2 linked regions of the Azotobacter salinestris genome follow. The protein of the gene in region 2 interacts with the protein of the main gene of each other region in a pairwise test. Links are inferred from orthologs where the notes say so. Each region holds a gene or a part of one and is shown on either strand. Other genes may lie near its edges.

Evidence for each region.
Region 1: the proteins of ptsN (region 2) and trkA interact in binary tests that used the Escherichia coli proteins (3 or more experiments, as listed by UniProt). The link is inferred for Azotobacter salinestris from one-to-one orthologs.

What each region holds. Positions count from the first base shown.
Region 1 is NZ_CP045302.1:2,673,709-2,677,024, reverse strand. The notes cover bases 288-3,283. They hold trkA (Trk system potassium transporter TrkA), read right to left. Parts: upstream 2,475-3,283; coding sequence 1,101-2,474; downstream 288-1,100. Other genes in these bases: rsmB (16S rRNA (cytosine(967)-C(5))-methyltransferase RsmB), read right to left, coding at 2,486-3,283; GCU53_RS12585 (lysophospholipid acyltransferase), read left to right, coding at 288-1,078. Also shown: more of GCU53_RS12585, read left to right, coding at 191-287; more of rsmB, read right to left, coding at 3,284-3,316. UniProt on the Escherichia coli protein: Part of the constitutive potassium transport systems TrkG and TrkH. May regulate the transport activity of TrkG and TrkH systems. Binds to NAD(+) and NADH.
Region 2 is NZ_CP045302.1:1,546,839-1,549,937, reverse strand. The notes cover bases 195-2,973. They hold ptsN (PTS IIA-like nitrogen regulatory protein PtsN), read right to left. Parts: upstream 1,927-2,973; coding sequence 1,462-1,926; downstream 195-1,461. Other genes in these bases: GCU53_RS07305 (RNA polymerase factor sigma-54), read right to left, coding at 2,361-2,973; hpf (ribosome hibernation-promoting factor, HPF/YfiA family), read right to left, coding at 1,939-2,247; rapZ (RNase adapter RapZ), read right to left, coding at 509-1,366; GCU53_RS07325 (HPr family phosphocarrier protein), read right to left, coding at 221-493. In the rest of the region: metalloprotease PmbA, read left to right, coding at 1-154; more of GCU53_RS07305, read right to left, coding at 2,974-3,099. UniProt on the Escherichia coli protein: Seems to have a role in regulating nitrogen assimilation.

The sequences.
Region 1 (3,316 bases), 1.1 Mb from region 2 along the record:
TCCCCATGTTCCCCATCCCCGGTGTGGGAGTCCCTATAATCCCCTCCCCCAGGGTGGGCCGGACGAACGGGGCGCGCCTGAGGGGGCTTGCGTCGTCCTGGCGTTCCTGGCGGACCGGCCGGCTCTCCAGCCGATGGGGGCCGGCCTTTGCGGATTTCAGGGCTTTCTTTTTCGACTCGGAGGGCCACTGGTGGAAAAGTTCAAGGGTGCAGTGGTGGTCGCCTCGCTGCGCCTCTTCGCTCTGCTGCCGTGGCGTGCCGTGCAGGGCGTCGGTGCCGGCATCGGCTGGTTGATGGCGCATGTGCCGAACCGTTCGCTCGAGGTGGTGCGAATCAACATCGAACACTGCTTTCCCGAACTCGATGCCGGCGCGCGCGCGCGTCTGGTGCGGCAGAGCCTGCGGGACACCGGCAGGACCCTCACCGAAAGCGCCTGCGCCTGGATCTGGCCGGCGCGCAAGTCCCTCGCCCGGGTGCGCGAGGTGGAGGGTCTGGAGGTTCTCGAGCAGGCGCTGGCCTCCGGCAAGGGCGTGGTCGGCATCACCAGCCACCTGGGCAATTGGGAAGTGCTCAACCACTTCTATTGCAGCCAGTGCAAACCGGTCATCTTCTACCGGCCGTCGAAGCTCCGGGCGGTGGACGAGCTGCTGCAGCGCCAGCGCGTGCAGCTAGGAAACCGCATCGCGCCCTCGACCCGCGAAGGCATCCTCTGCGTACTCCACGAAGTGCGCCGGGGCGGCGCGGTGGGGATTCCGGCCGATCCGGAGCCGGCCCAGGGCAGCGGTCTCTTCGTGCCCTTCCTCGGCACCCGGGCGCTGACCAGCAAATTCGTGCCGAACATGCTCGCCGGAGGCAAGGCGGTCGGCGTTTTCCTGCACGCGGTGCGCCTGGACGACGGCTCGGGCTACCGGGTGATCCTCGAGGCGGCGCCACCGGAGATGTACAGCGAGGACACGGAAGCCGCCGTGACGGCGATGAGCAGGGTGATCGGCAGGTACGTGCGCGCCTATCCCAGCCAGTACATGTGGACCATGAAGCGCTTCAAGCGGCGCCCGCCGGGCGAGCGGGCATGGTATTGAAGACGCCGTGCGGCACCCGCCTTCAGAAGAAGGTCAGCCCCACCTGGAACAGCCGCTCCACGTCGCGGATGTACTTCTTGTCGACCAGGAACAGGATCACGTGGTCGCCGGATTCGATCAGGGTGTCGTCGTGGGCGATCAGCACCTGCTCGTCGCGGATCACCGCGCCGATGGTGGTGCCCGGGGGCAGCTCGATCTCGCCGATCATGCGCCCGACCACCTTGCTCGACTTCGAGTCGCCGTGGGCGATGGCCTCGATGGCCTCCGCCGCGCCACGGCGCAGCGAGTGCACGCTGACGATGTCGCCGCGGCGCACGTGGGTCAGCAGGGTGCCGATGGTGGCCAGTTGCGGGCTGATGGCGATGTCGATCTCGCCGCCCTGCACCAGGTCGACGTAGGCCGGGTTGTTGATGATGCTCATCACCTTGCGCGCGCCGAGGCGCTTGGCCAGCAGCGAGGACATGATGTTGGCCTCGTCATCGTTGGTCAGGGCGAGGAAGATGTCGGCCTCGTTGATATTCTCCTCGACCAGCAGGTCCTTGTCCGAGGCGTTGCCCTGCAGCACGATGCTGCTGTCCAGGGTGTCCGAGAGGTAGCGGCAGCGCGCCGGATTGGACTCGATGATCTTCACCTGGTAGCGGCTCTCGATGGCCTCGGCCAGACGCTCGCCGATGTGCCCGCCGCCGGCGATGACGATGCGCTTGTTGCTGATCTCGAGGCGCCGCAGCTCGCTCATCACCGCGCGGATATGGGTCCTCGCGGCGATGAAGAACACCTCGTCGTCGGCCTCGATCACCGTGTCGCCCTTGGGCAGGATCGCCCGGTTGCGGCGGAAGATCGCCGCCACCCGGGCGTCCACGGTGGGCATGTGCTCGCGGATCTGCCTGAGCTGCTGGCCGACCAGCGGGCCGCCGTAGTAGGCGCGTACCGCGACCAGCTGGGCCTTGCCGTCGGCGAAGTCGATCACCTGCAGGGCGCCGGGGTATTCGATCAGGCGCTTGATGTGGTTGGTCACCACCTGCTCCGGGCTGATCAGCACGTCCACCGGAATCGCCTCGTTGCTGAACAGCCCGGCGCGGGTCAGGTAGGCCGATTCGCGCACCCGGGCGATCCGCGTCGGGGTGTGGAACAGGGTGTAGGCGACCTGGCAGGCGACCATGTTGGTTTCGTCGCTGTTGGTCACCGCCACCAGCATGTCGGCGTCGTCCGCACCGGCCTGGCGCAGCACGGTGGGGAAGGAGCCCTTGCCGAGGATGGTGCGGATGTCCAGGCGGTCGCCGAGATCGCGCAGGCGGTCGCTGTCGGTGTCCACCACGGTGATGTCGTTGGCCTCGCTGGCCAGGTGCTCGGCCAGGGTGCCGCCGACCTGGCCGGCGCCGAGAATGATGATCTTCATCGACTCTTTCCTCAGCCGCGCGGACCGGCGGCGATCTTGATCAACTTGGCGTAGTAGAAGCCGTCATGGCCGTGCGGCTGCGGCAGCAGCTGGCGGCCGTGGCGCTGTGCCAGGCCCGGTTTGACGCCGACGAAGCTGGAGGCGATGTCCAGTTCGCGGGCGCCGGGCGTGCGGGCGAGAAAGGCGGCGATGGTGTCGCTGTTCTCCGCCGGCAGGATCGAGCAGGTGGCATAGAGCAGGATGCCGCCGACCTCGAGAGTCGGCCACAGGGCGTCCAGCAACTCGCCTTGCAGGACGGCGAGCGCGGGGATGTCGCTGGCCTGGCGGGTCAGCTTGATGTCCGGATGGCGGCGGATCACCCCAGTGGCGGAACAGGGCGCATCGAGCAGGATGCGCTGGAAGCGGCGACCGTCCCACCAGGCGTCGGTGGCCCGTGCATCGGCGGCGATCAGCCGGGCCTCGAGGCCCAGCCGGTCGAGGTTTTCGCGGACCCGCGCCAGACGCTTCTCCTCCGCATCGAGAGCGACCAGCTCGGCCAGCCGCGGCTCGGTCTCCAGCAGGTGGCAGGTCTTGCCGCCGGGCGCGCAGCAGGCATCCAGCACGCGCTGGCCGGGCATCAGTTCGAGCAGGTAGGCGGCCAGCTGGGCGGCCTCGTCCTGCACGCTGATGCGGCCCTCGGCGAAGCCCGGCAGGCTGCGCACGTCGCGCGGCTCGCCGAGCAGGATGCCGTCGCGGCTGAAGCGGCAGGCGCTGGCCGGGATGCCGGCGGCCTCCAGCTCGGCGAGGTAGATATCGCGCGAGGTCAGCCGGCGGTTGACCCGCAGGGTCAGCGGCGGGTGCTC
Region 2 (3,099 bases):
GGAGATCCAGTATCCGGTGCAGGAGGTGACCATCGCCGGCAATCTGCGTGACATGTTCCGACAGATCGTCGCAGTAGGTAACGATTTGGAGCATCGCAGCAACATCTGCACCGGCTCGGTGCTCGTGGAGCGGATGACTCTGGCGGGAAGTTGAGCAAGGTGACGTCGGCTGGAGTGCGCCGCCGAATGACTCGGCGGCAGCAGGCAGTGCTGGCGTTGGTTATTCGTCTTCGTCGAAGCGGTTGTTGATCAGCTGAACCAGGGCTTCCAGCGCTTCCCTATCCTGTTCGCCTTCCGTATGCAGGTGAATGTGCGTCCCCTTGCCGGCAGCCAGCATCATGACTGCCATGATGCTTTTGCCGTCGACCAGGCTCTCCGGAGCCCGGCCAATGCGCACCGTGCAGGCATAGCGCCCGGCAACGCCGACGAACTTGGCGGCTGCCCGGGCATGCAGCCCGAGCTTGTTGATGATGGTGACTTCGCAGGCGGGCATCGCGTTATCCATCCTTCAGCAGAGGTCGCGGTGGCGGACCTGAACGTTCTTGAGTGACTGCTTCAAGGCTCGGCCGAGCCGGTCGGCCAGGTAGACCGAACGGTGATGGCCGCCGGTGCAGCCGATCGCGATGGTGACATAGGCACGGTTGCTGGCAGCGAAGCGGGGCAGCCATTTCTGCAAATAGGCCTGGATATCCTGGTACATGTCCTCGACGTCCGGCTGGGCCGCGAGGTAATCGGCAACCGGTCGGTCCAGGCCGGAAAAGTCACGCAGATCCGGCTTCCAGTAGGGATTGGGAAGGCAGCGCACATCGAATACCAGATCCGCATCCACCGGCATGCCTCGCTTGAAACCGAAGGATTCGATCAGAAAAGCCGTTCCCGGTTCCGGCTTGTTCAACAGGCGCAACTTGAGCGTATCGCGCAACTGATAGAGGTTGAGATGGGTGGTATCGATCTTGAGATCGGCTCGATCCTTGATGGGCGCGAGCAGCCGGCTTTCTTCGCGGATCGCTTCGGCCAGCGAACGGTTCTCGTTGGTCAGCGGATGGCGTCGGCGGGTTTCCGAGAAGCGCTTGAGCAGGGTCTCGTCGTCGGCGTCCAGATAGAGCAGGTCGCAGAGGATATAGCGAGTGCGCACCTCGGCCAGCAGTTCGGGGAAGCGCTTCAGCTGGCTGGGCAGGTTGCGTGCATCGATGGACACCGCGACCTGGGGCTCGATCAATTCGGTATGCAGCAGTGCCCGCTCGGCCAGTTCGGGAAGCAGGACAGCCGGCAGGTTGTCGATGCAGAAGAAGCCGTTGTCTTCCAGTACGTCGAGGGCGGTGCTTTTGCCGGAGCCGGAGCGGCCGCTGACGATAATCACGCGCATGATGGGAGCTTTCCGTCGTCAGGCATGAATGCCGAAAGCTGGGTTGCCAATTGCTTGTTCACAGCCGACGCACCTCCGCACTCCCGGACGGAGCCTTACAGGCCCTTCTGTGCGTCCGCGACCACCTGGTAAAGGGCTTCGCTGCTCTCGACCTGGCGCAGGCGCTCGCGCACCTCGCTGCGATCGAGCATGCTGGCGATCTGGCGAAGCAACTGTAGATGCTCGTCGGTGGCGGCTTCTGGTACCAGTAGGACGAACAGCAGGTCGACCGGTGCGGCATCGATGGCATCGAAGTCGATCGGCGCATCCAACCGCAGCAGGACGCTGATCGGAGCGGGGCAACCGGGCAGGCGGCAATGGGGGATGGCGATGCCGTTGCCAAAACCGGTCGAACCCAGTTTTTCACGAGCAATCAGGCTCTCGAAAATGGTCTGCTGATCCAGGTCGGGCATTTCGCGGGCGACCAGGGCAGCTATGTATTCGAGGGCGCGCTTCTTGCTTCCTCCCGGCACGTTCACCAGGGAACGGCCGGGGGTCAGAATGTCTTCGAGTCTGATCATGGGGCGAAGGAGTCAGCGGGCCGTAGCGCCCTGCTGGCGTTCGATCTGCTTTTCCTTGTGCTTGATCAGTTGACGGTCAAGCTTGTCGACGAGCAGGTCAATGGCCGCATACATGTCTTCATGCTCGGCGTTGGCGACCACTTCGGCGCCGGCGACATGCATGGTCGCCTCGATCTTCTGCTTGAGCTTCTCGACCGACATGATCACCTGGACATTGGTGATGCGGTCGAAATGGCGCTCGAGCCGGCTGATCTTCTCCTCGACATAGTCGCGTAGGGCGTCGGTCACATCCAGTTGATGTCCACTGATGTTGACTTGCATACCGCTTTCTCCTTGTTTCTATTTTGATGCAGGCTGACGGGCCTGCTACCGGTATACGCTGCTTCGAGTGGCCGCTGAGCGCTGCTGCCGTCTCGGCGGCCGACCCGATCCTGTTACATAAGTCGCTTGCGTTCGCTGGAAGGCGCGATGCTGAGCGATTCCCGGTATTTGGCGACTGTACGGCGAGCCACCTGTATGCCCTGCTCTTCCAGTAAACCAGCGATCTTGCTGTCGCTCAATGGCTTTTTCGGATTTTCCGCGGCGATCAGTTTCTTGATGATGGCGCGGATGGCCGTGGACGAGCACTCACCGCCTTCGGCGGTGCTGACGTGGCTGGAGAAGAAGTATTTCAGCTCGTAGATGCCGCGCGGAGTGTGCATGTATTTCTGGGTGGTGACCCGTGAGATGGTCGACTCGTGCATACCGACCGCCTCGGCGATGTCATGCAGCACCAGCGGTTTCATGGCCTCTTCGCCGTAGTCGAGAAAACCCCGTTGGTGCTCGACGATCTGCGTGGATACCTTCATCAGAGTTTCGTTGCGACTCTGCAGGCTCTTGATGAACCAGCGTGCCTCCTGCAGCTGGTTGCGCATGAAGGTGTTGTCGGCGCTGGCATCGGCACGTCTGATGAAACCGGCATAATGGGGGTTGATGCGCAGGCGCGGCACGGCCTCCTGGTTGAGCTCCACCAGCCAGCGGTCATTGTGCTTGCGCACGATGACATCGGGCACCACGTATTCGGGCTCGCTCGCCTCGATCTGGGCGCCGGGACGAGGATTCAGGCTCTGAATCAACTCGATCACCGGGCGCAGCTCCTCTTCCTTGAGTTTCATGCGTCGCATCAGTTGGGTG